One region of the Achromobacter sp. CSND-B12 genome, then DNA from elsewhere that is predicted to be linked to it. Evidence: predicted binding sites of a transcription regulator. Region 1 holds the regulator's gene; each other region holds the start of a gene.
What was found. Region 1 encodes LexA, which represses DNA repair genes until DNA is damaged. Its sites were predicted from a motif close to ACTGTATNNNNATACAGT; they were not measured.
Positions count from the first base shown of each region.

Region 2: the regulator LexA is predicted to act here: its motif matches at 4,450-4,467, upstream of imuA (translesion DNA synthesis-associated protein ImuA).
Region 3: the regulator LexA is predicted to act here: its motif matches at 7,040-7,057, upstream of recA (recombinase RecA).

Region 1 is NZ_JBREGJ010000001.1:480,030-489,929, reverse strand. Features, by position in the region: gene tig (trigger factor) at 63-1,373, shown strand; gene clpP (ATP-dependent Clp endopeptidase proteolytic subunit ClpP) at 1,378-2,031, shown strand; gene clpX (ATP-dependent Clp protease ATP-binding subunit ClpX) at 2,133-3,431, shown strand; gene lon (endopeptidase La) at 3,682-6,132, shown strand; gene lexA (transcriptional repressor LexA) at 6,243-6,893, opposite strand; gene ACUTAG_RS02140 (amino acid aminotransferase) at 7,049-8,248, opposite strand; gene uvrB (excinuclease ABC subunit UvrB) at 8,419-9,900, shown strand, end outside.
Region 2 is NZ_JBREGJ010000001.1:6,679,056-6,688,955, forward strand. Features, by position in the region: gene ACUTAG_RS31305 (IclR family transcriptional regulator) at 1-679, opposite strand, end outside; gene ypfH (esterase) at 690-1,409, opposite strand; gene ACUTAG_RS31315 (amino acid permease) at 1,571-3,112, shown strand; gene ACUTAG_RS31320 (methyl-accepting chemotaxis protein) at 3,178-4,239, opposite strand; gene imuA (translesion DNA synthesis-associated protein ImuA) at 4,555-5,253, shown strand; gene ACUTAG_RS31330 (Y-family DNA polymerase) at 5,183-6,652, shown strand; gene ACUTAG_RS31335 (error-prone DNA polymerase) at 6,660-9,887, shown strand.
Region 3 is NZ_JBREGJ010000001.1:5,101,859-5,111,758, forward strand. Features, by position in the region: gene ACUTAG_RS24010 (diguanylate cyclase) at 1-604, shown strand, start outside; gene ACUTAG_RS24015 (recombination-associated protein RdgC) at 1,006-1,905, opposite strand; gene ACUTAG_RS24020 (hypothetical protein) at 2,057-2,266, shown strand; gene ACUTAG_RS24025 (MFS transporter) at 2,696-4,357, opposite strand; gene ACUTAG_RS24030 (sensor histidine kinase) at 4,684-6,060, opposite strand; gene ACUTAG_RS24035 (response regulator transcription factor) at 6,176-6,865, opposite strand; gene recA (recombinase RecA) at 7,245-8,309, shown strand; gene recX (recombination regulator RecX) at 8,411-9,151, shown strand; gene ACUTAG_RS24050 (LysR family transcriptional regulator) at 9,198-9,900, opposite strand, start outside.

The DNA.
Region 1 (9,900 bases):
TCCGGTAAAATGCCGCGTTTATCCGCCCGTCATCTCATATCTTTCGGAAAATAGGTCTTTTAATGCAGCCTGTGGTTGAAACCCTCTCCGGCCTCGAGCGCCGTGTTGATCTGGCCGTCTCGGTGGCCGACGTCGAAAAGGAAGTCCAGGCGCAGTTGAAGCGCGTGGCCCGCACCGCCAAGGTCCCTGGCTTTCGTCCCGGCAAGGCGCCGCTCGCCATGCTCGAGCGCAGCCATGGCCCCGGCATCCGCTACGACGTGATCAACAGCCAGGTCGGCCGTGCATTCGAACAAGCCGTCGACGGCGCCAAGCTGCGCGTCGCCGGCGCCCCGAACCTGGAACCCAAGACGGAAGGCGTCGGCGAAGACACGCTGGCCTTCACCGCCACGTTCGAGGTCTACCCCGAAGTCGCCGTGCCGGACCTGTCGGCCCTGGCCGTGACCCGCTATGAAACCGCGGTCACCGACGCCGAAGTGCAGCAGACCCTGGACGTCCTGCGCAAGCAGCGCGCCACGTTCGAAGCCCGTGAAGGCCGCGCCTCGCAAGACGGCGACCGCGTCACGCTGGACTTCGCCGGCACCATCGACGGCGTGCCGTTCGACGGCGGCAAGGCCGAAGACTTCCCCTTCGTGCTCGGCCAGGGCCGCATGCTGCCGGAATTCGAAGAAGCCGCCCGCGGCCTGAAGGCTGGCGAAAGCAAGGTCTTCCCGCTCAAGTTCCCCGATGACTACCAAGGCAAGGAAGTCGCCGGCAAGACCGCCGAATTCACCATCACCGTCAAGGAAGTGGCCGAAGGCGTCCTGCCCGAACTGAACGCCGAATTCGCCAAGTCGCTCGGCCAGGCCGAAGGCGACATCGAAAAGCTCAAGGCCGACATCCGCAGCAACATCGAACGCGAAGTCAAGGTGCGCTCGCAAGGCCGCACCAAGGCCAGCGTGATGGACGCCCTGGTCGAAGCCGGCAAGTTCGACGTGCCGAAGGCGCTGGTCGACAACGACGTGCAAAGCCGCATCGCCGCCGCCCGCGAAGAGCTCAAGCAGCGTGGCGTGCCGAACGCCGAGTCCGTGCCGATCCCGGCCGAGGCCTTCTCGACCGAATCCGAGCGCCGCGTGCGCCTGGGCCTGCTGGTGTCCGAACTGGTCAAGCAAGCCCAGCTGCAGGCCAAGCCGGAACAGGTCCGCGCCCGCATCGAGGAATTCGCGGAAAACTACGAACAACCCGCCCAGGTTGTCAGCTATTACCTGGCCGACCGCCAGCGTCGTGCTGAAATCGAGGCGATCGTGCTCGAAGACAACGTCGTCGCGCACGTTCTGGAAAAGGCCAAGGTCACCGACGAAAAGGTGCCTTTCGATCAGTTGATGGGGATGGCGTAACACTATGCAGAGATTCACCGATTTCTATGCGGCAATGAATGGCGGGTCGTCGGTGACCCCCACCGGCCTGGGCTACATTCCCATGGTGATCGAGCAGTCGGGGCGCGGCGAACGCGCCTACGACATCTATTCGCGCCTGCTCCGCGAGCGGCTCATCTTCCTGGTGGGCCCGGTCAACGACGCGACGGCCAACCTGGTCGTGGCCCAGTTGCTGTTCCTGGAATCGGAGAATCCTGACAAGGACATTTCCCTGTACATCAACTCGCCCGGCGGGTCGGTGTACGCGGGCATGGCCATCTACGACACCATGCAGTTCGTCAAGCCGGACGTGTCGACCCTGTGCACCGGCCTGGCGGCCAGCATGGGCGCCTTCCTGCTGGCGGCTGGCAAGAAGGGCAAGCGCTTCACCCTGCCCAACTCGCGCATCATGATCCACCAGCCCTCGGGCGGCGCCCAGGGGCAGGCCTCCGACATCCAGATCCAGGCTCGCGAGATCCTGGACCTGCGCGAGCGTCTCAATCGCATCCTGGCCGACAATACCGGCCAGTCGATCGACCGCATCGCCCTGGACACGGAACGTGACAACTTCATGTCCGCCGAAGATGCGGTATCGTATGGACTGGTGGACAAGGTGATGACCTCCCGCTCGGAAGGCTGACTTCCCGGCTGAGTCCCATCCGCTGCCGCCTTGTTTGAGTAAGCGCAGGCGCCGGGCCCTTTACCCGGTCCGGCGCTTCTTTACCTGAGATACGACTACATATGCCTGAAAAAAAGGGATCGGCAGACGCAAAAGTGCTGCATTGCTCGTTTTGCAATAAAAGCCAGCACGAAGTCCGCAAGCTGATCGCGGGTCCGTCGGTATTCATCTGCGATGAATGCATAGACTTGTGCAACGACATCATCCGCGAGGAAGCGCAGGCGACCGCGCGCGCGGCGATTCGTTCCGAACTGCCCACTCCGGCTGAAATCAAGACGTTCCTCGACCAGTACGTGATCGGGCAGACCTCGCCCAAGCGCATGCTGGCGGTGGCCGTCTACAACCACTACAAGCGCATCCGCCACGGCGAGATCAAGGGCGACGAAGTCGAGTTGTCCAAGAGCAACATCATGCTGATCGGCCCCACCGGGTCGGGCAAGACGTTGCTGGCGCAGACGCTCGCGCGCATGCTGAATGTGCCGTTCGTCATGGCCGACGCCACCACGCTGACCGAAGCCGGTTACGTCGGTGAAGACGTCGAGAACATCATTCAGAAGTTGCTGCAGAACTGCAACTACGAAGTCGAGAAGGCGCAGCGCGCCATCATCTACATCGACGAAATCGACAAGATTTCCCGCAAGTCCGACAACCCGTCCATCACCCGCGACGTGTCGGGCGAGGGCGTGCAGCAGGCCCTGCTCAAGCTGATCGAAGGCACGGTGGCCTCGGTGCCGCCGCAGGGCGGGCGCAAGCACCCCAACCAGGACTTCGTCCAGGTCGACACGACCAACATCCTGTTCATCGTCGGCGGCGCCTTCGACGGGCTGGAAAAGGTCATCCGCGACCGCACCGAAAAGTCCGGCATCGGCTTCTCCGCCTCCGTGCGCGCCAAGTCCGAGCGCGGCGTCGGCGAGCTGTTCTCCGAAGTCGAGCCCGAAGACCTGATCAAGTTCGGCCTGATCCCCGAGCTGGTCGGCCGCCTGCCCGTGGTCGCCACGCTGGACGAACTCGATGAAGCTGCCCTGGTGCAGATCCTCACCGAGCCCAAGAACGCCCTGCTCAAGCAATTCCAGAAGCTGTTCGCCATGGAAGGCGCCGAGCTGGACGTGCGGCCCGCCGCGCTCAAGGCCATCGCCCGCAAGGCGCTCAAGCGCAAGACCGGCGCCCGCGGCCTGCGTTCCATCATCGAGCAGGCCCTGCTCGACACCATGTATGACCTGCCGTCGCAAGGCAACGTCAAGCGTGTGGTGCTCGACGAAGGCGCGATCGAAGGCGAGGGCAAGCCCCTGCTGATCTACGCCGACGAGGAAGGGACGGCCGAAAAGCCCGAGCGCGGAGAAGTCCGCGACGCCGCGGCCTGACGGATATTTCAAAAAAACCCGTTTCCGTAACGGGTTTTTTTGTCTCCGGCGCCTGATTGAACGCACACTCCCAGGGTGCGTCCAATATAACGGGATGGCGGCCGCCGATTTTTTTTCCATTTTGTTTATCGGGCCGCCGGGATCTTGAATTTTCGGCTATTGTTCCCATAACAGACGTAACTGACGGGGCTGTCCGGGTATACCCGGTCATCCTGTCCCCGATACGCCGAGTCATACCGAGGAACCTCCTATGTCTGCCAGCCAGACCCTGCCTTCCGACCCGATCGACCTTCCCCTGCTGCCGCTGCGCGACGTCGTGGTGTTCCCGCACATGGTCATCCCGCTGTTCGTCGGCCGTCCGCGCTCCATCCGCGCGCTCGAGGTTGCGATGGAAGCGGGCAAGAGCATCATGCTGGTGGCCCAAAAATCCGCCGGCAAGGATGATCCCACTCCCGAAGACGTCTACGAGATCGGCTGCGTCGCCGGCATCCTGCAGATGCTCAAGCTGCCCGACGGCACCGTCAAGGTGCTGGTCGAGGGCACCCAGCGCGCCCGCATCAACAGCATCGAAGACGCCGATTCGCACTTCACCTGCCAGGTCACCCCGATCGAGCCGGACGCCGTCCAGGGCTCCGAGACCGAGGCCCTGCGCCGCGCGATCGTCGCCCAGTTCGAGCAATACGTAAAACTCAACAAGAAGATCCCCCCGGAGATCCTGACCTCGCTCGCCGGCATCGATGACGCCGGCCGCCTGGCCGACACGATCGCCGCGCATCTTCCGCTGAAACTCGAGCAGAAGCAGAAGATGCTCGAGATCGTCGGCACCTCCGAGCGCCTCGAAGGCCTGCTCACGCAGCTGGAAACCGAAATCGACATTCTCCAGGTCGAAAAGCGGATCCGCGGCCGCGTGAAGAAGCAGATGGAAAAGAGCCAGCGCGACTACTATCTGAATGAGCAGGTCAAGGCCATTCAGAAGGAGTTGGGCGAAGGCGAAGAGGGCGCCGACATCGAGGAGCTCGAAAAGAAGATCATCGCCGCGCACATGCCCAAGGAGGCGCGCAAGAAGGCCGATGCCGAGCTCAAGAAGCTCAAGCTCATGTCGCCCATGTCGGCCGAAGCCACCGTGGTGCGCAACTACATCGATACGCTCATCAATCTCCCCTGGAGGAAGAAGAGCAAGATCAACAATTCCATCTCCAATGCCGAGACGGTGCTCGACAACGACCACTACGGCCTGGAGAAGGTGAAGGAACGCATCCTCGAATACCTCGCCGTGCAACAGCGCGTGGACAAGGTCAAGGCGCCGATCCTGTGCCTGGTCGGTCCTCCGGGGGTCGGCAAGACCTCGCTGGGCCAGTCCATCGCCAAGGCCACGAACCGCAAGTTCGTGCGCATGGCCCTGGGCGGCGTGCGCGACGAGGCCGAGATCCGCGGCCACCGTCGTACGTACATCGGCTCGATGCCCGGCAAGATCGTCCAGAACATGTCGAAGGTCGGCGTGCGCAATCCCCTGTTCCTGCTCGATGAAATCGACAAGCTGGGCATGGATTTCCGCGGCGATCCCTCGTCGGCGCTGCTCGAAGTGCTGGACCCGGAACAGAACCACACGTTCCAGGACCACTACATCGAAGTCGACTTCGACCTGTCGGACGTCATGTTCGTGGCCACCAGCAACACGCTGAACATTCCGCCGGCCCTGCTGGACCGGATGGAAGTGATCCGCCTGTCCGGCTACACCGAGGAAGAAAAGATCCACATCGCCCGCGACCATCTGCTGCCCAAGCTGATGAAGAACAACGGCGTCAAGGATACCGAGCTGACCGTCGACGACAGCGCGCTGCGCGACATCGTGCGCTACTACACCCGCGAAGCCGGCGTGCGTGCGCTCGAACGCGAAGTGGGCAAGATCTGCCGCAAGGTGATCAAGCAGCTGCTGACCCAGAGCGACCGCGCCAAGGCCGAAGGCAAGACCTTCGAACTCAAGCCGGTCAACGTCACGGGCGAGAACCTCAGCGACTACCTCGGCGTGCGCCGCTACACCTTCGGCATGGCCGAAAAGGAAAACCAGATCGGTCAGGTGACCGGCCTGGCCTGGACGGAAGTCGGTGGCGACCTGCTCACGATCGAAGTGGCGGACATGCCCGGCAAGGGCGTGATCCAACGCACCGGTTCGCTGGGCGACGTGATGAAGGAATCGGTCGAGGCGGCCCGCACCGTGGTGCGCTCGCGGGCGCGTCGCCTGGGCTTTGCCGACAGCGTGTTCGAGAAGCACGACATGCACGTGCACGTGCCGGAAGGCGCGACGCCCAAGGACGGTCCGTCCGCCGGTATCGCGATCACCACGGCCATGGTGTCGGCGCTGTCGCGCATCCCGGTGCGCGCCGACGTTGCCATGACCGGCGAGATCACGCTGCGTGGCGAAGTCCTGCCGATCGGCGGCCTGAAGGAAAAGCTGCTGGCCGCCCACCGCGGTGGCATCAAGACGGTCTTGATCCCGGAAGAAAACGTCAAGGATTTGGCGGAGATCCCGGACAACGTCAAGAACCATCTCGAGATCGTGCCGGTCCGCTGGATCGACAAGGTGTTGGAGCTGGCCCTGGAACGCCTGCCGGAGCCGCTGGCTGAAGACGAAGCGGTCAAGGAACCGCTGGTCGCCAAGCCGGCCGAACCGGGTTCCACGGATCCGGTGCTCAAGCACTGATGTCCGGCCCACGGCGCCCCGCGAGGGGCGCCGTCAAAAATAAACCCCGCGCAAGCGGGGTTTGTTTTTTGGCGCGGCCGTCGGGCGGGCGCCAGGTTGGGGCGGAAGGATCAGTGCAGCGCGTGCGGACGGATCAGTCCAACGGCAATGCCTTCCAGCGCGAATTCCTGGTCGGCTTCGACCACGATGACGTTGAAGTCGGGATTCTCGGGCAGCAGTTCGATGCGGCCATTCTGGCGCTGCAGGCGCTTGACGGTGACGTCGTCGCCCAGCCGGGCCACCACGATCTGGCCGTTGCGGGCCTCGGACGCTTTCTTGACGGCCAGCAGGTCGCCTTCGAGGATGCCGGCGTCGCGCATGCTCATGCCGCGCACCTTGAGCAGGTAGTCCGGCGCCTGGGCGAACAGGCTGGAATCGACGCCGATCTCGCGTTCGACGTGTTCGGTGGCCAGGATAGGGCTGCCGGCCGCCACGCGGCCCACCAGCGGCAGCAGCAGCTGCGCCAGGCCGGGCAGGGGCAACGGCGCCTGGGACGGCGTCGAGGAGTTGTCCTTCAGGCGGATGCCGCGCGAGGCGCCGGCCGTGAGTTCGATGGCGCCCTTGCGGGCCAGGGCCTTCAGATGGTCTTCGGCCGCGTTGGGCGAGCGAAATCCCAGGGCCTGGGCGATTTCGGCGCGGGTGGGCGGAAAGCCGGTGCGCGCGACGGTCTGCCGGATGAGGTCCAGGATTTGCTGTTGACGATCAGTGAGTTTGCTGGCCATGGCGATGATCCGTTGGGTGTCGGACTGTACATATATACAGCGGCATTCTGGGGGACATAACGCAAAAAAGCAAGCGTTGATCGGGCATGGTTTTGTGACAGGCAATGAAAACGGGACCCGAAGGTCCCGTTTGGGGGTGACGCTGGCGCTGAGTCTTAGAGCACCGCGGCGATGCCCTTGGCCACCTGGTCGATGTTGCCGCTGTTGAGCGCGGCCACGCAGATGCGGCCGCTGGAGACGGCGTAGACGCCGTGCTCTTCGCGCAGGCGGTCGACCTGGGCCGAGGTCAGGCCCGAGTACGAGAACATGCCGCGCTGCTGCAGCACGAAGCTGAAGTCCTGCTTGCCGCCGTGTTCCTTGATCTTCTCGACCAGCTGCTTGCGCATCAGGCGGATGCGGTCGCGCATGGCGCCGAGTTCCTCTTCCCACATGGCGAACAGTTCGGGCGAGTTCAGCACCGTGGAGACGATCGTGCCGCCGTGGGTGGGCGGATTGGAGTAATTGGTGCGGATGACGCGCTTGAGCTGGCTCAGCACGCGGGTGGCTTCGTCCTTGCTGCCGGCCACGACCGTCAGGGCGCCGACGCGCTCGCCGTACAGCGAGAACGACTTCGAGAACGACGAGCTGATGAACATGGTCAGGTCGAGGTCGGCGAACAGGCGCACGACCGCGGCGTCTTCATGCAGGCCTTCGCCGAAGCCCTGGTAGGCGATGTCCAGGAACGGCACCAGCTTGTTTTCCTTGACGACCGCGGCGATCTGCTTCCATTGGTCGAAGGTGGGATCGACACCGGTGGGGTTGTGGCAGCAGGCGTGCAGCACGACCACGGTGTTGGCCGGCGCGGCCTTCAGGGCGGCCAGCATGCCGTCGAAGTTCAGGCCGCGGGTGGCCGCGTCGTAGTAGGCGTAGGTGCCGACTTCGAAACCGGCGCGCTCGAACAGCGCGCGGTGGTTTTCCCAGCTGGGGTCGCTGATCAGGACCTTCGAGGTCGGCAGCAGCTGGCGCAGGAAGTCGGCGCCGATCTTGAGCGCGCCGGTGCCGCCCAGGGCCTGGGTGGTCAGGACGCGGCCGGCGGCGGCCAGCGGGGAATCCTTGCCGATCAGCAGGGCTTGCGCGCCCTGGTTGTAGCCGGCGATGCCTTCGATCGGCAGGTAGCCGCGGGCGGCGGCGGCCTCGATGCGGGCGATTTCCGCCTTGCGCACGGCGCCCAGCAGGGGAATCCGGCCCTGGTCGTCGTAGTACACGCCCACGCCCAGATTGACTTTACCGGGGCGGGTGTCCGCGTTGTATTGTTCGTTCAGGCCAAGAATGGGGTCGCGCGGCGCGAGTTCGACGGAATCGAAAAGGGTGCTCATGGGACTCTGCTGAGGGTGAGTGGACGCAGTCGGAAGTGCTGTGGATAATGGGGGGTTTACCCTGGGAACAGTCTAGCATGCCTAAGAGCGCAATAGACCCGAGCGCGGCGGGTGCCGCAGCCGTTGGCGCGGTCACCGACGGGGCGACCGATGGGCCCTCTGGCGCTGCCGTGGCGGCCCCGGAGGCCGGCCCGGGGTATGTCGATTTCCCGGACAGCCCATTCCACCTGTATCAACCCTATCCGCCTGCCGGCGACCAGCCGGGCGCAATAGAGGGACTGATCCAGGGCGTGCAGGACGGCCTGATGTACCAGACCCTGCTGGGCGTGACCGGTTCGGGCAAGACCTACACCATGGCCAACGTCATCGCCCAGCTCGGGCGGCCGGCGCTGGTGCTGGCGCCCAACAAGACGCTGGCGGCGCAGCTGTACGCCGAAATGCGCGAGTTCTTTCCCAAGAACGCCGTGGAATACTTCGTTTCGTACTACGACTACTACCAGCCCGAGGCCTACGTGCCGACGCGCGACCTGTTCATCGAGAAGGATTCGTCCATCAATGAACACATCGAGCAGATGCGGCTGTCGGCCACCAAGAGCCTGCTGGAACGGCGCGACACCATCATCGTGGGCACCGTGTCGTGCATCTACGGTATCGGCAACCCCGGCGACTACCACGCGATGGTGCTGATCCTGCGCGCCGGCGACCAGATTTCGCGGCGCGAGATCCTGGCGCGACTGGTGGCCATGCAGTACACCCGCAACGATGCCGAGTTCACCCGCGGCGTGTTCCGGGTACGCGGCGAAACCATCGACATCTTCCCCGCGGAAAGCGCCGAGCTGGCGCTGCGCCTGACGCTGTTCGACGACGAAATCGAAAGCCTCGAACTGTTCGATCCGCTGACCGGCCGTATTCGCCAGAAGCTGCCGCGCTTCACCGTCTACCCGGGTTCGCACTACGTGACGCCGCGCGACACCGTGCTGCGCGCCATCGAGACCATCAAGGAAGAGCTGCGCGAGCGCACCAAGCGCTTCGTCGATGACGGCCACCTGGTGGAAGCCCAGCGTCTGGAGCAGCGCACCCGCTTCGACCTGGAAATGCTGCAGGAACTGGGGTTCTGCAAGGGCATCGAGAACTACTCGCGCCATCTGTCGGGCGCCGCGCCCGGCGAGCCGCCGCCCACGCTGATCGACTACCTGCCCGCCGACGCGCTGATGTTCATCGACGAAAGCCACGTCACCATCGGCCAGCTCAGCGCCATGTACCGCGGCGACCGCTCGCGCAAGGAAACCCTGGTGCAGTATGGTTTCCGGCTGCCCTCGGCGCTGGACAACCGCCCGCTCAAGCTGGAGGAGTTCGAGGCCCGCATGCGCCAGTGCGTGTTCGTGTCGGCCACGCCGGCGGCCTACGAAAAAGAGCATGCCGACAACGTGGTCGAGCAGGTGGTGCGTCCCACCGGCCTGGTCGACCCGATCGTCGAGGTGTTGCCGGCCCGCACGCAGGTCGACGACCTGCTGGGCCAGATCAAGGCGCGCACTAGCCAGGGCGAGCGGGTGCTGGTCACCACGCTGACCAAGCGCATGGCCGAGGACCTGACCGACTTCCTGACCGAGCACGGCGTGCGGGTGCGCTACCTGCACTCGGACATCGATACG
Region 2 (9,900 bases), 6.2 Mb from region 1:
CGTGCTGCTCGCGGTCGTACACCGGCACGCCCACCCCCAGCATGTCCGGGATGATGCGCCCCGGGTTCAGCGCATAGCCATTCTTGCGGGCCGCGGCGATGTCCTCGCGCAGCATCGCGGTGGACGGCAGGTCGGGCGCGGCCGAGGCGTCGTAGCGCGCCAGCACCCGCTCGATATCGTCATTGGGCAGGAACGCCAGCAGCGCCAGGCTGCCCGCCCCCACGCCCAGCGGCCGGCGGTGGCCGACCTCCAGCGTCAGGATCTTGATGGGGAAATCGCCCGTCTTGCGGTCGACGCAGACCGCCTCGTGGCCCGAACGCACCGACAGGAAGCTGGTGTCGCCGGTCGATTGCGCCAGCCGCAGCACCGCCGATTCGGCGATCGCCTTGATGCCATGGCGGCTTTCGGCCGCCAGCCCCAGGATGTACGACTCGCGCCCCAGGCTGTAGGTCTTGAGCTTGGGATTGAGCGCCAGGAAGCCCTCCTGCAGCAGGGCCGACAGCATGCGGTGCGCCGTGGGCGGCGTCAGGCCCAGGTCGCGCGCCACGTCGGTCAGGCCGACCCCGCGCGCGGGCGCGGCCCCCACGTACTTGAGGATGCGCAGCACGCGGAAGATGCTCTGCGCGCCGCCGACCGGATCGGCGTCGCGCGCGGCGGCGGAGGATTTGGCGGGACTCACCGGCGCGCCTTCAATGCAGCGTGGTGCCATCGGGCGGCGACTGGTTCAGGCCCAGCGCCGCCTCCCAGCTGCGCAGCGGCACGCAAGTCTGCAGGCGCACGATGGCGCGCTGGATCAGGGCCGGATGCAGTTCGTGGCCGACGTGCGTGGCCACGTCGATGGTGGAATCCCCGTGCAGCTCGTCCAGCCGCGCCTGCGCCGCCTGGATCAAGGCCACCGGCATGACCGGGTCGTCGGCGCCATGCAGCAGGTGCAGCGTGGTGTACTGCGGCGCGGCCTTGGGCAGCTGCGCATAGCGGCCCGAAAAGGCGATCACGCGGCCGGCCATGCCGTCGTGCGCCTGCACCAGTTCCAGCGCCATGATGGCGCCCTGCGAAAAACCGGCCAGCGCGGTGTCGGACTGCAACAGGCCGAAGCGGGCCTGGGCCGCCTTCACGTAGGCCTCCAGCGGCGGCAGGGCCTGGGCCACGCGCTCGGGCCGGTTGTCCTCGGACACGCCGCGCACCGAGAACCACTGGCGGCCCGCGCCGCCGCCGTCAAAGGGCTCGAAGCCCTCGGGAATCAGCACCGCCGACGCGGGAAAGGCGGCGCGCACCGCCTCGGCCAGCGGCACCAGGTTGGCGGGCGTGCCGCCCACGCCATGCAGCAGGATGAACAACTGCCGCACCTCGGTGCCGGGTTCGGGCAGGAATTCGATTTCGTGGGGGGACGCGGGGGAAGAAGTGGCCATGCTACGGCTCCGGACAGGCACTGGATAGCGCCATTGTAAAATGCCCGTCATACGCAATCCTAGGCAAAGCGCCCCCCGGGCCGGCTCCTGCCCCCGGTGTCCACAAGGCGCTCAGGGGCGTTCGCGGTCGGCGCGGGGCTTTGCATCAACCTGTGCATTCCATGAAAACACCGACGACAGACTCGGGAACCCCGCCGGCCGGCAAGAACCAGTTGCACCGCGTGCTCAAGGCGCGCCACCTGACCATGATAGCCCTGGGCGGCGCCATCGGCACCGGCCTGTTCATCGCCTCGGGCGCGGCCATCGCCCAGGCCGGCCCGGGCGGCGCGCTCACGGTCTACCTGCTGATCGGCCTGATGGTCTATTTCATCATGACCAGCCTGGGCGAACTGGCCACCTTCATGCCCGTGTCGGGCTCGTTCTGCACCTACGCCTCGCGCTACGTAGACGGCGGCTTCGGCTTCGCGCTGGGCTGGAACTTCTGGCTCAGCTGGGCCACGGTGGTGGCGGTGGACGTGGTGGCCGCCCAACTGGTGATGGCGTACTGGTTCCCCGATACCCCCGGCTGGATCTGGAGCGTCGCCTTCCTGGCGCTGACCTTCGGTCTGAACGCCTTCTCGGCGCGCAGCTTCGGCGAGGCCGAATACTGGTTCGCCATCATCAAGGTGGTGGCGGTGCTGTGCTTCATCGTGCTGGGCCTGGCGATGCTGGTGGGCATCATCCACAGCGACGCGCCGGTCGGCGTGCGCAACTGGACCGTGGGCGAGGCGCCGTTCGTCGGCAACGTCGCCACCTGGGTCGGGGTGGCCATGGTGGTGGCCTATTCGTTCCAGGGCACCGAACTGGTGGGCGTGGCCGCCGGCGAATCCGAGAACCCGCGCCGCAACGTGCCGCGCGCCATCAACCATGTGTTCTGGCGCATCCTGCTGTTCTACGTGCTGGCGATCCTGATCATCGGCCTGCTGATTCCCTATACCGACCCGCAGCTGCTGCGCAACGAGGTCGAGGACATCGCCGTCAGCCCCTTCACGCTGGTGTTCCAGCACGCCGGGCTGCTGTCGGCGGCCACCATCATGAACGCGGTGATCCTGACCTCGGTGCTGTCGGCCGGCAATTCGGGCATGTACGCGGCCACGCGGATGCTGTTCAACATGGCCGTCGAGGGCCAGGCCCCGGCCGTGTTCAAGCGCCTGACCGGCAACGGCGTGCCGCTGTACGCGCTGCTGGCCACCACCGCGCTGGCCTGCCTGTGCATGTTCAGCGTGGTCTACAGCCCCAAGGCGGTCTACATCTGGCTGCTGAACTTCGCCGGCATGACCGAGTTCATCGTCTGGCTCAGCATCGCGGTCAGCCACTACCGCTTCCGCCAGGGCTACGTGAAGCACGGCTACGACACCGCCAACCTGCCCTACAAGGCCGGCCTGTTCCCGTTCGGCCCGCTGCTGGCCTTCGTGCTGTGCCTGCTGGTCACGCTGGGCCAGAACTACCAGGCCTTCCTGGACGAGCGCATCGACTGGATCGGCGTGGTCTCGACCTACCTGGCGATCCCTCTGTTCCTGGCGTTCTGGATCGGCCACCGGCTGGTGAAGAAGTCGCGCTGGATCCGCTACCAGGACATGCAGTTCTACGGCTTCGAGGCCGACCGCGCGGCGGGCGTGCCGCAGGACGAACCGATAGCCGCCGGCCAGGCCGCGCGGACCTGACCCGCGTGCGGGCCGGGAGGCCTCCTGGGCCACGCGCCCGGACGCCGCCCGGCTCGCGCCGCCGCCTATTCGAAGCTGTCGCGCGGACGCTGCGTGATGACGCCGTACCAGCCCAGGCCGGCATAGGTTTCATAGCCCGGCGTCAGCGCGAACCCCACCAGGCCGCGATCGGCGTTTTCGTAGTAGCCGCGCGGCCGCTCGTCGTGGCGCAGCACGTAGCGCTCTTTCAGCGATACCGCGCCATCCGAGGCGGCGATGACGCGCTGACGGCTGTCGACCAGCAGGCAGCGGGTGCGCGCCCATTCCTCTTCCGACAGCCCCACCGACTTGACGATGCTGGCGGCCTGCTGGCTCCAGTCGAAGAACACCCCCAGCACCCCCAGGGGCTCGCCGTGCTTGTCGGCGTCGCGCCGGATCGCGGTGGCGTAGGTGGCGACGTGGGCGCCGTCCAGCAGGCGCTCGCTGTCGATGTCCATGGCCACGTACTCGCCGCCGTCGGCCGCGGCCATCCCGCGCCGGAACCACTCGGCATGGCTGACATCGGCGCCGCGCGCCTGCGGATAGCGGTCCGGGCGGCCATTGGCCACCACCCGGCCCTGCGCGTCGGCCACCCACAGGTCCAGGTAGACCGTGTAGCTGTCCAGGATCACGCCCAGCCGCCCGCTGGCGTGGCGGGCACTGTCGGCGCCGGGTTCCTGCAAGGCCCGCACCACCGACGAATCGGTCGCCCACCAGCGCACGTCGCAGGAACGCTCGTACAGGTTGCGGTCCATGGTCTCGATCATGTTCAGCGCCAGGTCGCCCAGGCGGCGGCCCTCGTAGCCGCGGATCTCGTGCAGGGTGTTTTCGCCGATGCGGATCAGGTCGGCGATGGAACCGGCCAGTTCCTCCTTGAGCGCGTCGGCGATGCCGGTGATCTGCTCGGACACGTACTGCACCTGGTTGGCCACCACCGCGAACCCGCGCCCTGCCTCGCCCGAGCGCGCGGCCTCGATGCGCGCGTTCAGCGACAGGTATTTGGCCTGCTGGTTGATATCGACGATGCTCTCGATCTTCTCGTTCGAAATGCGCTCGACGCGGCGCGACAGTTCGACGATTCTTTCCGGTTGATGGGCCATGTTCAGCACTCCTTTTGTTGGACGTTGTTGCGTGAGGAGACGGTGACATGGGGACACAAGCAGGAAGCGTGCCAAGTCGTGCATGGGTTAATGACCGGCCCCTTCCATGGGCGGGGCGGGGGTGACGACGGCGCATCGCGCCTCGAAGCGGGCCTTGCGGCGCGCACCAATACGGTGCAAGCGACTGATACATCCGGTGCCTTCCGGGTCAGGTAAAATACTGTATATTCATACAGCAATAAGCGATTCCGGCCAGGCGTTCCCCGCCCGGCCGTCCGCCGCCCACCAAGTCTTCACCCAGGAAAACCGGGTCGCCCGCCCGCCATGCCGTCGCCAGAACAGATCCATCCCGCGTTGTGGCGCGCCACCCAGTTGGCGCGCGGCGCCGCCCGCAGCCTGCCCACCGGCCACCCCGCCCTGTCGGCCGAGCTGCCGGACGGCGGCTGGCCGCTGGGTTCGCTGATCGAGCTGCTGGCCCCCCAACCCGGCATCGGCGAAATCCGCCTGCTGCGCCCAGCCCTGGCGCAACTGGAAACGCGCCGCCCCATCGCCCTGGTGCAGCCGCCCCACGCGCCGCACATCGCCAGCTGGATGAGCTGGCGGCTCGATCCGCGCCAACTGCTCTGGGTCGCCCCCGAAAAACCCCTGGACGCCCTGTGGGCCGCCGAGCAGATCCTGAAAAACGGCAGCTGCGGCGCCCTGCTCTGCTGGCTGCCGCACGTGCGCCCCGAATCGCTGCGCCGGCTGCACCTGGCGGCCCAGGCCAGCGACCTGCTGTTCGTCGCCCTGCGCCCGGCCAGCGCCGCGCAGCACGCCACCCCCGCCCCCTTGCGCCTGGCGCTCGCGCCCGCGCCGGGCGGGTTGTCCGTCCATATCCTCAAGCGCCGCGGACCGGTCTGCGAGGCCCCGCTGTACGTGGGCCTGGAGCCCGGCGTCCTGGCGCCCACCCGCCATGCGCCTCTGGATCGCCGCCTGCCTGCGCTGCCTGCCGCTGGACGCCCTGCGCCCGCACTGGCCGCTTGAGGCGCAGGCCTACGCGGTCCTTGACCAGGAACGCGTCGCCGCCCTCACGCCCGCCGCGCGCCAGGCCGGGGTGCGCCCGGGCATGCGCCGCGGCGGCGCGGCCGCCATCGCGCCCACGGTCGAGCTGCTGACGCGCGACCCGCTGGCCGAGGCCGACGCCCTGCAAGGCGCGGCGCTGGCGCTGCTGCAATACACCCCCGAGGTCGCGCTGGCGGGCGACGACACCGTGCTGCTCAACGTCGGCGCCAGCCTGCTGTTCTTCCGCGGGCCGCGCGCGCTGCACCGGCGCGTGGCCGCCACGCTGGCCGCGCTGGACCTGCGCGTGTCGCTGGGCATGGCGCCCACCGCCGCCGGCGCCTGGCTGCTGGCGCACCGCGGCGGACGCCGGCCGCCGCGCCGGGTGCTCACCCCGCGCACCCTGGCGCGCCGGCTCGACGCCCTGCCCGTGGCCCTGCTGCCCCAGGCCCGGCCGCGCCTGGACTGGCTCAACGACATCGGCTGCCACACCCTGGCCGACCTGCGCGCCCTGCCGCGCGCCGGCCTGCAACGGCGCAGCGCGCCCGATCTGCTGCAAGCGCTGGACGCGGCCTATGGCCAGTCGCCCGAGCTGCATCGCTGGATCGAGCCGCCGCCGCGCTTCGAGCGCCGCATCGAGCTGATGGAATACCTCGAGCACACCGACGCGGTGCTGGCCGTGGCGCGGCGCCTGGCCGAGCAACTGGGCGGCTGGCTGGCGGCGCGGCAACTGGCGGTGCGGCGCGTGCTGCTGCGCCTGGACCACGAACGCGGCCGCCATGCGCGCCCGCCCACCGACCTGGAACTGGCGCTGGCCCAGCCCGTGTGGCAGGCGCAGCAGATCCTCAACCTGCTGCGCGAAAAGCTCGGCCGCCTGACGCTCGAAGCCCCGGTGATCGCGGTGACGCTGCTGGCGCCCGACACCACCGAACAGCCCGCCGCCAGCACCACGCTGTTCCCCGAACCCGGCGGCACCGCCGCCGACCACGCCCGCCTGCTGGACCTGCTGACCGCGCGGCTGGGCCGCGACCAGGTGCGCCACGCCTGCCCCATCCCCGACCACCGGCCCGAAGCCGCCAATGCCTGGGGCGACGCGCTGGAACCGTCACCGCGCCCCGAACCGCTGCCCGAACCCCTGGACCGCCCCTTCTGGCTGCTGGACCCGCCGCTGCCGCTCAAACTCGCCGGCCACCGGCCGCAATACGCCGGCCAGGCGCTGCGGCTGATGCGCGGCCCCGAACGCATCGAAAGCGGCTGGTGGGACCCGGCCCTGACCGTGCGCGACTACTTCGTGGCCGAGGACGCCGCCGGCGCGCGCTACTGGATCTACCGCGAGCGCGACGACGCGCACGCGCGCTGGCACCTGCACGGGCTGTACGCCTGACTCCGCCATGCAAGCGCCCGACGATCCGCATGACGACGCCCCCGCTCCGCCTGTCGGACTGCCCGGCTACGCCGAACTGCAATGCCAGTCGAACTTCTCATTCCTGCAGGGCGCCTCGCACCCCGAGGAACTGGCCGCCCGCGCCGCCGAACTGGGCTACGCCGCCCTGGCCATCACCGACGAATGCAGCCTGGCCGGCGTGGTGCGCGCCCACATGGAAGCCAAGACCCAGAAACTGCCGCTCATCATCGGCGCCACCTTCCGGCTGCGCGCCGGCCCCGAGGCCGCGCCACTGGACCTGACCTTGCTGGCGCAGACCCGCGAGGGCTACGGCAACCTGTCCGAACTCATCACCCTGGCCCGCACCCGCGCCCCCAAGGGCGAATACCGGCTGGCGCCCGAAGACTTCACTCATCCGCCGCCGGGCTACGAACACCTGCGCCACCTGCCCGAATGCCTGGCGATCCTGTCGCCCGTCTACGGCGACGACCCCGACCGCATGGCGCAGCAGGCGCGCTGGCTGGCCGCCACCTTCCCGCGCCGCGCCTGGGTCGGCCTGACCCTGCTGTACCGCTCGCGCGACGACCTGCACCGCGCCGCCGTCGACCACGCCGCCCGCGCCGCCGACCTGCCGGTGGTGGCGCTGGGCCAGGTGCAGATGCACGTGCGCTCGCGCAAGCCGCTGCACGACACCCTGACCGGCATCCGCACCCACCAGTGCGTGTCGCAATGCGGCTACGCGCTGTCGGGCAACGCCGAACAGCACCTGCGCACCCGCATGCGGCTGGCCAACCTGTATCCGCCCGAAGCGCTGGCGCAGACCCTGGTGGTGGCGCGGCGCTGCGCCTTCTCGCTGGACGAGCTGCGCTACGAATACCCCGACGAGATCATCCCGCGCGGCCACACCCCCGCCACCTACCTGCGCCAGGAGACCCTGGCCGGCGCCGCGCGGCGCTTTCCGGACGGGACGCCGGACTACGTCACCGAGCAGATCGAAAAGGAACTGGCGCTGATCGCCGACCTGCACTACGAGGCCTACTTCCTCACGGTCTACGACATCGTGCTGTACGCCCGCAACAACGGCATCCTGTGCCAGGGCCGCGGCTCGGCCGCCAACTCGGTCGTGTGCTACTGCCTGGGCATCACCGAGGTCGATCCGCGCCGCGGCAACAACCTGTTCGAACGCTTCATCAGCAAGGAACGCAACGAGCCGCCCGACATCGACGTCGACTTCGAACACCAGCGGCGCGAGGACGTGATCCAGTACATCTACCGCAAGTACGGCCGCCAGCGCGCCGCCCTGACCGCCGTGGTGATCTCCTACCGCCCGCGCAGCGTGCTGCGCGACACCGGCCGCGCGCTGGGCGTGGACCCGGGCGTGATCGACGCCGTGGCGCGCGCCCACCAGTGGTGGGACGGCAAGAAGGAAATGCTGCGCACGCTGGGCGCCTTCGGGCTCGATCCGGAATCGCAGGTGGCGCGGCAATGGGCCGCGCTGGCCCAGACCCTGATGGGCTTTCCGCGCCACCTGTCGCAGCACCCGGGCGGCTTCGTCATCTCGCGCGGCAAGCTGTCGCGGCTGGTGCCGATCGAAAACGCCGCCATGGCCGACCGCAGCGTGGTGCAGTGGGACAAGGACGACCTGGACGCGCTCAATCTGCTCAAGGTCGACGTGCTGGCCCTGGGCATGCTGTCGGCGCTGCGCCGCACCCTGGAACTGGCCGGCCAGCGCCGCGGCCAGCCGCTGCGGCTGCAGGACATTCCCGAAGGCGACGACCCCACCTACGACATGATCTGCGATGCCGACACCATCGGCGTGTTCCAGATCGAATCGCGCGCCCAGATGAGCATGCTGCCGCGCCTGCAGCCGCGCGAATACTACGACCTGGTGGTGCAGGTGGCGATCGTGCGGCCCGGCCCGATCCAGGGTGGCATGGTGCATCCTTACCTGCGCCGCCGGCAAAAGAAGGAAAAGGTGAAATATCCCAGCGACAAGGTGGAAAGCGTGCTCCGCCGCACCATGGGCGTGCCCATCTTCCAGGAACAGGTGATGCAGATCGCGGTGGTCGCGGCCGGCTTCTCTCCGGGCGATGCCGACCAGTTGCGCCGCTCCATGGCCGCCTGGCGCCGCAAGGGCGGCGTCGACAAATACCGCGCCCAACTGATCGGCGGCCTGCTGGCCCGCGACTACACGCTGGAATTCGCCGAGGCGCTGTTCCGCCAGATCGAAGGCTTCGGCGAATACGGCTTCCCCGAAAGCCACGCCGCCAGCTTCGCGCTGCTGGCCTACGCCAGCTCCTGGCTCAAGCGCCACGAGCCCGAGGCCTTCCTGGCCGCGCTGCTCAATTCCCAGCCCATGGGCTTTTACGCCCCGGCGCAACTGGTGCAGGACGCGCGCCGCCACGGCGTGCGGGTGCTGCCGGTGGACGTGACCGTCAGCGGCTGGGACGCGGCGCTGGAGCCCGCGCCCGCCGACGCGCCGCCGCGCCGGCCGCATCCTCACGCGCCCTCGCCGGACGAAATCCGCCCCGCCGTGCGCCTCGGCCTGAGCCTGATCCAGGGCCTGCACCAAGACAGCGCCCGCCGCATCGAGGCGGCCCGCGCCGAGGCCCCCTTCACCAGCACCGGCGACCTGGCCCGCCGCGCCGCCCTGACCCGCCACGACCTGAACGCCCTTGCTGCCGGCGACGCCCTGCGCACCCTGGCCGGCCACCGCCGCCAGGCCAGTTGGGAGGCCGCCGCCAGCGTCCACAGCCGCGACCTGCTGCGCGACGCCGCCATCCACGAAACCGAGATGCCGCAACTGGCCGCGCCCAGCGAGAGCCAGACCGTGGCGGCCGATTACCGCAGCGTCGGCCTGACCCTGCGGCGCCACCCCGTCGAACTCTTGCGGCCGCAACTGGCGGCGCGCAATTTCCAGCCCGCCAGCGCGCTCAACGGCTACCCCGACAAGCGCGTGGCCCGCGCCTGCGGCATCGTCACCGTGCGCCAGCGGCCGCAGACCTCCAAGGGCGTGATCTTCGTCACCCTCGAAGACGAAACCGGTCCGGTCAACGTGGTGGTGCGCCCCGAACTGATCGAGCGCCAGCGCCGCGAACTGCTCGGTTCCACCCTGCTGGGTGTCTACGGCACCTGGCAGAGCGTGGACGGCGTGCGCCACCTGATCGCGCAGCGGCTGGTGGACCTGTCCGAATTGCTGGGCGGTTTGAGCATGCCCAGCCGCAATTTCCACTGACGGCAGTGCGCGG
Region 3 (9,900 bases), 4.6 Mb from region 1:
CCTGCTGCAGGGCGGCCCCGAGTCGCTGCCGGACCAGGTGCGCGAACTGCAGGAACTGGTGGAGCGCATCAAGCATCTGCTCAACGGCCTGTTCGACATGGTGGCCGAGATCGAAAGCGGCAGCGATCCCCTCACCAATGTGCTCAACCGCCGCTTCCTGCCGTCGGTGATCGGCCGCGAGATCCTGATCGCCACGCGCGAGCATTCGACCTTCTCGGTATTGCTGCTGGACATTGATCACTTCAAGGCCATCAATGACAGTCATGGCCACGCTGGCGGCGACCAGGTGCTGCGGCAATTCGCCGAAGTCGTGCATCAGTCCTGTCGCTCCAGCGATTTCGTGTTCCGCTATGGCGGCGAGGAATTCCTGGTGGTGCTGGTGGACACGGCGCGCGAGGCGGCGCTGGCCGCGGCCGAGAAACTGGGCGCGGAAATCCGCCGGCACGCCTTCGCCATTCCGGAAGCGGGCAGTCTGCGGATCACCGCCAGCATCGGCGTGGCGACCTTCGATGGCCATCCGGACTACGCCTACCTGATCGATCGGGCCGACAAGGCCTTGTACCAGGCCAAGCAGGCGGGGCGCGACCGCAGCGTCGCCGGCTAGCTGCCCCCCGAGGGGGCGTTTTCATCTTGAGGCGGCTCGGCGATGAAGGAAGCCCCCACGCCGCGCCTTCGGCTTGCTGCCCCCCAAGGGGGCGTTTTCATCTTGAGGCGGCTCGGCGATGAAGGAAGCCCCCACGCCGCGCCTTCGGCTTGCTGCCCCCCAAGGGGGCGTTTTCATCTTGAGGCGGCTCGGCGATGAAAGAAGCCCCCACGCTGCGCCTTCGGCTTGCTGCCCCCCGAGGGGGCGTTTTCATCTTGAGGCGGCTCGGCGATGAAAGAAGCCCCCACGCTGCGCCTTCGGCTTGCTGCCCCCCGAGGGGGCGTTTTCATCTTGAGGCGGCTCGGCGATGAAAAAAGGCCGCCTCTTGCGAAGGCGGCCTGTGTCGGCGAGGCGGGCTGCGTTCAGATCTTCTTTTCGCCGCCGAGAGCCTCGACCAGCTCGGCCAGCATCTTGGCCAGTTCGCCGGTCATGAGTATCATGTCGGAGTCGAACTTCTCGTCGTCGTTGGCGGCGACGGTGTCGTTGCCTTCCTTGAGCACGTCCAGCGGCGCGACGCGCTTGACGTCCAGGCCCTCGGTCAGCACGAACGAAATGCGGTCGGCCCAGGTCATGGCCAGGCGCGTGCACTGCTTGCCCGACTGGATGTGGCGGCGCACGTCGTCGGCGTCGATGGAGTGCTTGACGTAGCGGATGGCCGCGCCGCTTTCACCGGACGAACGCAGCTCGGTGTCCTGGTCGATGCTGAAGTTGCTCGGCGCTTCGTCTTCCGCCAGCCAACCGGTCATCGCGGAGGCGGGCGACTGCGCCACGTACAGGTTTTCGAGCGGGAACGGGTCCACGCACTTGGCCAAAAGGCCGATGACTTCATCGGCCTTGGCCGAGGCGGCGGCGTCGATCACCAGCCAGTGGTTCTGCGGGTCGATCCACACGCGGGTGTCGCGGTACACGCTGAAGGCGCGCGGCAGCAGTTCGTCAGTGACGCGCTCCTTGATTTCCTTCATCTGCTTGCGGCCCGGCTTGTAGCCTTGCTGCTCTTCGATTTCCTGGGCGCGCGCCTTGGCGACCTGGTTGACGACGGTGCTGGGCAGCAGCTTTTTCTCGGCGCGCAGATTCAGCAGGATCTGCCCGCCCACGACGTGGGCCAGCCCGCCGTTTTCGCGCGGCGGGACCCAGCCCAGGCTTTGCATTTCGAGGTTGTTGCCGGCCTGGTAGGCATGCCGCGCAAGCGTTTCTTCAAGCTGCTCGCCGGTCAGCGTCCACGGCGAGGAGAGACGGTAAATCTTGAGATTCTTGAACCACATGAGCGTCGGCCAAAAGGGTTGATTCTATACGACGCGGACCGCTTTGCCGTAGCGGCGCAATACGATGGGGCCAGGCGACACGTTCTGTCACTGACAGGGGGACGGCCTTGCGGTAATGTCCGCGACATCCCCGTGCAATAGGAGAAGAAGCATGAAGATCGTCGGCGCCATCCTGATCGTGCTGGGCATTGCCGCCCTGGCCTACAAGGGCTTCAGCTACAAGTCCGAGGAAACCGTGCTGCAGGTCGGCTCGGTCAAGGCCACGGCCGAGACCGAGAAGTCCGTGCCAATTCCGATGTGGGCCGGTATTGCCGCGATCGTGGCCGGCGTGCTGGTCATCGGGGTCGGCATGCGCCGTTGAGGCGCATCCCCCGGAAAACCGGAGGCGGCCATCGCGGCCGCCTTTTTTTTGCGCCGGCGTCAGCCACCGCAAAAAAAAGCGGCCCGGCTCAATAAAGGCCGGGCCGGTACGGGAGCACACAATACCGCGTCATAAAAGGCTCGCGGGGAACGCGGTATCGGTGTCAGAACACTAGCCCTGCAACCGCCTGGCAGGGGGATCAATCGCCGGGCGATGAGGCGCAAGGCCGTAATCTGAGGCGCCAGTCTAACGGCGGGGGTCTGACAGCGTCCTGAATCAGGATTGCGCATCGCGTGTCCGCGGTCCATCCAGCCCCGGTCGTTGCCAGGCTGGACGGCCGGCGAGGATTGCGGCGCAAAAAAAAAGCTCCCAGGGGAGCTTTTGAAAGGCCGGGCAGGCGCAGCAGTCCCGCCCGGCGGGGGATGGTCGTTAAGCGTTGATGTCGTTGTCCTTGGACTCGCGCACGAAGAGCGTGCCGATGACCAGGGTCATGACCGCGATGATGATCGGGTACCACAGGCCGTCGTAGATGTTGCCGGTGGCGGCCACCACGGCGAAGGCGACCGGGGGCAGGAAGCCGCCGAACCAGCCGTTGCCGATGTGGTACGGCAGGCTCATCGAGGTGTAGCGGATGCGGGTCGGGAACATTTCCACCAGCATGGCCGCGATCGGGCCGTACACCATGGTCACGTAAATCACCAGGATGGTCAGCAGTACGACGACCATGACGTTGTTGCTCTGCGCCGGATCGGCCTTGGCCGGGTAGCCGTGGCTGCGGATCGCGGTGGTCAGGGCCTTGTCCAGCTCGGCGGCCTTGGCCTTGAAGTCGGCCGGGGCCATGCCCTTGCCGTCGAACGAGGCGAATTCGTCGCTGCCGATCTTGACCTTGGCCACCGAGCCGGCCGGGGCCGCCTCGTTCTTGTAGTTCACCGAGTTGCGCGCCATGAACGACTTGACCACGTCGCAGGAGCTGGTGAACGAAGCAGTGCCCACCGGGTTGAACTGGAATGAGCAGGTGGACGGGTCGGCGATGACCGTGACCGGCGCGCTGGCCTGCGCCTTTTCGAGCGCGGGGTTGGCGAAGTGCGTCAGGCCCTGGAAGATCGGGAAGTAGGTTGCGGCGGCGATCAGGCAGCCCGCCATGATGATGGGCTTGCGGCCGATCTTGTCCGACAGCGCGCCGAAGATCACGAAGAACGGCGTGCCGATCAGCAGCGCGATCGCGATCATGATGTTGGCGGTGTTGGCGTCGACCTTCAGCGTCTGCGTCAGGAAGAACAGCGCGTAGAACTGGCCGGTGTACCAGACCACGGCCTGGCCGGCGGTCAGGCCCAGCAGCGCCAGCAGCACGACCTTCAGGTTCTTCCACTGGCCGAACGATTCGGCGATGGGAGCCTTCGAGCCCTTGCCTTCATCCTTCATGCGCTGGAAGGTCGGCGACTCGTTCAATTGCAGGCGGATCCACACCGAGATGCCCAGCAGCACGACCGAGATCAGGAACGGAATGCGCCAGCCCCAGGCCTTGAAGTCGTCCTCGCCCATGAAGGTGCGGATGCCCAGGATCACCAGCAGCGACAGGAACAGGCCGAGCGTGGCGGTAGTCTGGATCCACGACGTGTAGAAGCCGCGGCGGCCGTGCGGCGCGTGCTCGGCGACGTAGGTCGCGGCGCCGCCGTACTCGCCGCCCAGCGCCAGGCCTTGCAGCAGGCGCAGGACGATCAGGATGGCGGGCGCGGCCAGGCCGATACTGGCGTAGCTGGGCAGCACGCCCACCAGGAAGGTGGACAGGCCCATGATCACGATGGTGACCAGGAAGGTGTATTTACGTCCGACCAGGTCGCCCAGGCGGCCGAACACCAGCGCGCCGAAAGGGCGCACCGCGAAACCGGCGGCGAAGGCCAGCAGCGCGAAGATGAAGCCGGCCGTGGGGTTCACGCCGGAGAAGAAGTGCTGGGCGATGATGGCGGCCAGCGAACCGTAAAGATAAAAGTCATACCACTCGAACACCGTGCCCAGCGACGAGGCAAAGATGACGCGGCGTTCATCCTTGGTCATCGGGCGCGGATTCGCGGATGGACCGCGACCTGCCATGGTAGTTGTGCTCATGATGTCTCCTCGATTTTTCTGGCCGGCGGTTTTCCGCCGTGCTTGACCCTCCGCCGGCGGGGCCGACATCGAGCTACCGCAAGGTTGGAACGCCAGGCTGACGGGGTTCTGACGAGACCCTTACCTGAATCTTAAAATTGAAATAAAAGGTAACTTTTCCCTGGGGGGCTAGGGATAGTCCTAGGGACATAGTGGGGAACCTTGCCTCGCCCGGGCGCGAACCTGCCATGCGAAGAATGGGTCGGCAAGATGGGGCGTGCGCCTGTGCGCAAGGGGGGAGCCTTGCATGGCGCCCGCACGCCACGGCAGCCCTAGTCGCCGAGGTCCTCGACCGGTTCGGCGTAGAGCGGAAACACCACCCGGATGCGAGTGCCGGGCAGCTCGGAGTGCGGGGTCGGATGGTCGCTGATGAGGACGGTCGCCTGGTGCTTCTGGGCGATTTCCCGGACGATGGCCAGGCCCAGTCCGCTGCCGTCGGACAGGGTGCCCAGCACGCGGTAGAAGCGGTCGAACACGCGTTCGCGCTCTTCGAGCGCGATGCCGGGGCCAGAGTCCTCGACTTCCAGCACGGCCTGCCCATCGAGGGCTTGCACGCGCACCGTGATGTGGCCGCCGCGCGGCGTGTAGCGCAGCGCGTTGTCGACCAGGTTGTTGAGCAGCTCGGCCAGCAGCAGCGGGTTGCCGTTGATCTCGACCGGGGTCTCCGAACCCTCGAAGCCCAGGTCGGTGCCGAGCGACAGCGCCTGCGGCACCCAGTGCATGGCCTGCTCATAGGCGATGGCGTTCAGGTCGGTGGCGGCCAGCCCGATGGCGCTGGGGTTTTCGGCCCGCGCCAGCAGCAGCAATTGGTTCACCAGGCGGGTGGCGCGTTCGGAGCCGGTCACCAGCTGGCGCAGGCTGGCCTGCATTTCCTCGGGACTGGCGTCGCGCAGGGCCAGCTCGGCCTGGGTGCGCAGGCCGGCCAGCGGCGTCTTCAACTGGTGCGCGGCGTCGGCGACGAAGCGGCGCTGCGCCTGCACGTTGGCGGACAGGCGGTCGAGCAGGTCGTTCATGGCCGCCACCAGCGGCGCGATCTCGGAGGGCGCGGCGCGTTCGTCGATGGGCGACAGGTCGTCCGGCCGGCGCGCCCGCAGCCGCTGCTGCAGCGCGTTCAGCGGCGCGACGCCGCGCGACAGGCCGAACCACACCAGCAACACCGCGATCGGCAGCACCACGAACTGCGGAATGATCACGCCCTTGATGATGTCGTTGGCCAGCTGGGTGCGCTTTTCCACCGTCTCGGCCACGATCAAGAGCGCCGGCTGGGTATTGGGCAGGTTCAGGTCGACCCAGGTGAAGGCCAGGCGTACGCCGAAGCCGCGCAGGGTGTCGTCCTCGTACTGGACTTCGCCGGGTCGCGGCTGGCCGACCGAGGCCGGCAGCGGCAGGGCGCGGTCGCCGCCCAGGTATTCGCCGCGGCTTCCCAGGGCCAGCCAGAACACGCTGTCGGTTTCATCGGCGCGCAGCACCTCGCGCGCCGGGTCGGTCATGCGCAGCACCGCGCGGCCATCCTGGGCATGGACCTGGCGCGTCAGCACGTGCAGGTTGTTGGCCAGCGCGCGGTCGTAGGGCACGTTGGCGATGTTCTGCGCCACCACGTAGGTGATGGCGACGCTCATGGGCCACAAGAGGAACAGCGGCGCCAGCATCCAGTCGAGGATCTCGCCCAGCAGCGAGCGCTGCGGTGGCGCGAAACTGGGGCCGCGGGCCCCGGCCTGCATCACATCCAGCGCTTCCTGGTTGAGCGCCTCCGGCTGTGGCGGTTCAGCTGGCGAGGTAGGCCGCACCCTGGTCCCGTTCGAGGCAATAGCCCAGGCCGCGCACCGTCACGATCTTCACGCCGCTGGGCTCGAGCTTCTTGCGCAGGCGGTGCACGTAGACTTCGATGGCATTGGTGCTGACTTCCTCACCCCATTCGCACAGGTGGTCCACCAGCTGGGTTTTGCTGACCATGCGGCCGCTGCGGGTCAGCAGGATTTCCAGCAGGCTGACCTCGCGCGCGGACAGGTCCAGCGTCTGGTCGTCGACCGTGGCCACGCGCCCGGTCTGGTCGAACACCAGTCGGCCATGCTTGAGCAACGTGGCGCCGCCGCCCGCGCCGCGGCGGGTCAGAGCGCGCACGCGCGCTTCCAGTTCCGACAGGGCGAAGGGCTTGGCCATGTAGTCGTCGGCGCCCAGGTCCAGCCCCTTGACGCGCTGCTCGATGCTGTCGGCGGCGGTCAGGATCAGGACAGGCAGGGCGGAATTGCGGGCGCGCAGCCGGCGCAGGACCTCCAGGCCGGCCAGTTGCGGCAGGCCGAGGTCGAGGATCAGCAGGTCGAAGGCCTGGGCCGCCAGCGCCGAATCGGCCGCCAGGCCGTCGCGGACGGCGTCGACCGCGTAACCGTTGTGGCGCAACGAGCGTGACAGGCCGTCGGCCAGGATGCTGTCGTCTTCCGCGATCAGGATGCGCATGGGCAGTCGAAAAGAAGAAGGGCGCCGGGTGAGCGGCGCACGCGTGCCGCCCTCGGTGGGATGCCGGGGCGGCGTGCCGGGAGCGCAATGGGGACATAGCGCCAGTTTTTTCCCTGATTCTGTCATACGGCACCGGGCTTGCCCACTCAGGGAATACGTGGAAAACTGTGGCGCACTGGTTTTTTGTACAGTACAATCCGATGCCATAATCTGCGCTATCGCTTTACCGATCACCGCTTCAGCGCCACAGCTTTCACCGCCAGTTTTCTGGCAACAGCTGTCAGCAACGGCCCGATCACCCCTTGCGACAACCCGCGCGCTGACCGACACCCGTGCCGCGCCCCGATACGTTACAGACCCAGACCTGACAGGACACTACATGGACGACAAAACCACCAAGGCCGCCGCTTCGGAAAAAGCCAAGGCGCTGGCCGCCGCGCTCTCGCAGATCGAAAAGCAGTTCGGCAAGGGCTCGATCATGCGCTACGGCGACAACGAGGTCTCGCATGACATCCAGGTGGTGTCGACCGGCTCGCTGGGGCTGGACATCGCGCTGGGCGTCGGCGGCCTGCCGCGTGGCCGCGTGGTGGAAATCTACGGTCCGGAATCCTCGGGCAAGACCACGCTGACCCTGCAGGTCGTGGCCGAAATGCAGAAGCTGGGCGGCACCTGCGCCTTCGTCGACGCCGAACACGCGCTGGACGTGCAGTACGCCTCGAAGCTGGGCGTCAACCTGGCCGACCTGCTGATCTCGCAGCCGGACACGGGCGAGCAGGCCCTGGAAATCACCGACGCGCTGGTGCGCTCGGGTTCGGTCGACCTGATCGTGGTCGACTCGGTCGCCGCCCTGGTGCCCAAGGCCGAAATCGAAGGCGAAATGGGCGATTCGCTGCCCGGCCTGCAGGCCCGCCTGATGAGCCAGGCGCTGCGCAAGCTGACCGCCACCATCAAGAAGACCAACTGCATGGTCATCTTCATCAACCAGATCCGCATGAAGATCGGCGTGATGTTCGGCAACCCCGAAACCACCACGGGCGGAAACGCGCTCAAGTTCTACGCCTCGGTGCGCCTGGACATCCGCCGCATCGGCTCGATCAAGAAGGGCGACGAGGTCGTCGGCAACGAAACCCGCGTCAAGGTGGTCAAGAACAAGGTCGCGCCCCCGTTCAAGCAGGCCGAGTTCGACATCATGTACGGCGCCGGCATCTCGCGCGAAGGCGAAATCATCGACCTGGGCGTGGCCGCCAACGTGGTGGACAAGTCGGGCGCGTGGTACAGCTACAACGGCAACCGCATCGGCCAGGGCAAGGACAACGTCCGTGAATACCTGAAGGAACACAAGGAACTGGCGATCGAGATCGAAAACCGGGTCCGCGAGAACCAGGGCATCGTCAGCCGCGCCGCGGAATTCGTGCCCACCGCCGAAGACGACAGCGAAGAGTAATCGCGTCGCCCCTTCACCGGATAGCGCCGGGCCCGCCAGCCCGGCCGCCAGCGGCAGGCTCCCGTCCCGGGAGGCCTGCCGCTGGCACATAGAGGAAGCGCATGAGCTGGAAACCGCCCGTCACGTCCGCTGATCGCCTGCGCGCCAGGCTGGACGATGAATTCGAGACCGTGGCCAAGCCCGAAGGGCTGCGCCGCACGTCGGACCTGCGGCGGGCCGCCGAATCCACCGGGGCGTCCGGCCAGGAACCAGAGGGCGCCGGCGCGCCGGCGTCGCAGTGGCAGCGCAGCTCCGAACGGCGCGCGGCCGGCGGGCGCGGCCGGCGTGGCAAGGGCGGTGATGATGGCGATGGCACGGACGAGGGGGCGCAGGCATCCGAAGACAAGTCGCGCCCGCGCCCCAAGGGGCCGTCGCTGAAAATGCGGGCGGTGGGTTATCTGTCGCGGCGCGAGCATGCCCGCGATGAGCTGGCGCGAAAACTCGCGCCCCATGCCGAAGACCCCGATGAGGTCGAGCGCGTGTTGGACGCGCTGGAAAAGGAAGGCTGGCTGTCGACCGAGCGTTTTGCGCAAAGCCTGGTGCACCGCCGCGCCTCGCGCCAGGGGGCGGCCCGCATCGTGCAGGAATTGCGCCAGCACGGCGTGGATGACGCCCAGGTATCCGAGCTGCGCGAGCAATTGCGCGCCACCGAATACGAGCGCGCGCTCGAGGTCTGGCAGAAACGCTTCGGCGCCAAGCCCGGGGATCGCGCCGCCTATGCCAAGCAGGCCCGCTTCCTGGCCAGCCGCGGCTTCGCGCATGACGTCATCCGTCGCATCCTGGGCGCGGGCGACGACGACTGAGCGGGCCGCGCGGCGAGGGCCATTGCCGGCCCGTCGTTGCCTTTTCCTATTTCGCCGACTTGATGCCGCTCAGCGTCTTGAAGCAGACGTCGCGCGTCAATGTCAGGAATTCGTCGATGTACGAGGCGTCGGTGTCCTCGCTGCGCACCGTCGCGTACAAGGTGCGCCACACGCCCTGGGGCCCCAGCCGGCACTGTCGCAGCCAACCCTGGTTCATGTATTCGGTCAGCGCCCAGTTGGGCAGGGCGGCCACGCCGCGGTTGCTGGCCACCAGTTGCGCGATGATGGGCGTCAGTTCCGCCTTGCGGATGGCGGCCGGTTCGACGTCGGCGGGATCCAGGAAGGCCGTGAAGATGTCCAGGCGCTGCTTGTCCACCGGATAGGTGATCAGCGTCTGGTCGGCCAGTTGGTCGGGCATGACGAACTTGCTGCCGGCCAGCGGATTCGATTCGGACACGGCCAGCACCAGTTCGTACTTGAACAGGGGCAGGTACTCGACCGCGTCCAGCGGCTGCGGGTCGGACGTGATCACCAGGTCGAGGTCGCCGCGCACCAGCGCGGGCAGGGGGGCGAACGAGAAGGCCGCCGACAGGTCCAGCGCCACGTCGGGCCATTGCGCGCGGAAGGCGTCGAGCGCCGGCATCAACCACTGGAAGCAGGAATGGCAATCGATGGCCAGGTGCAGGCGGCCGGTGCGGCCCGCGGCCAGCCGCTGCAATTCCCGTTCGGTGGCGCGCATGCGCGGCAGC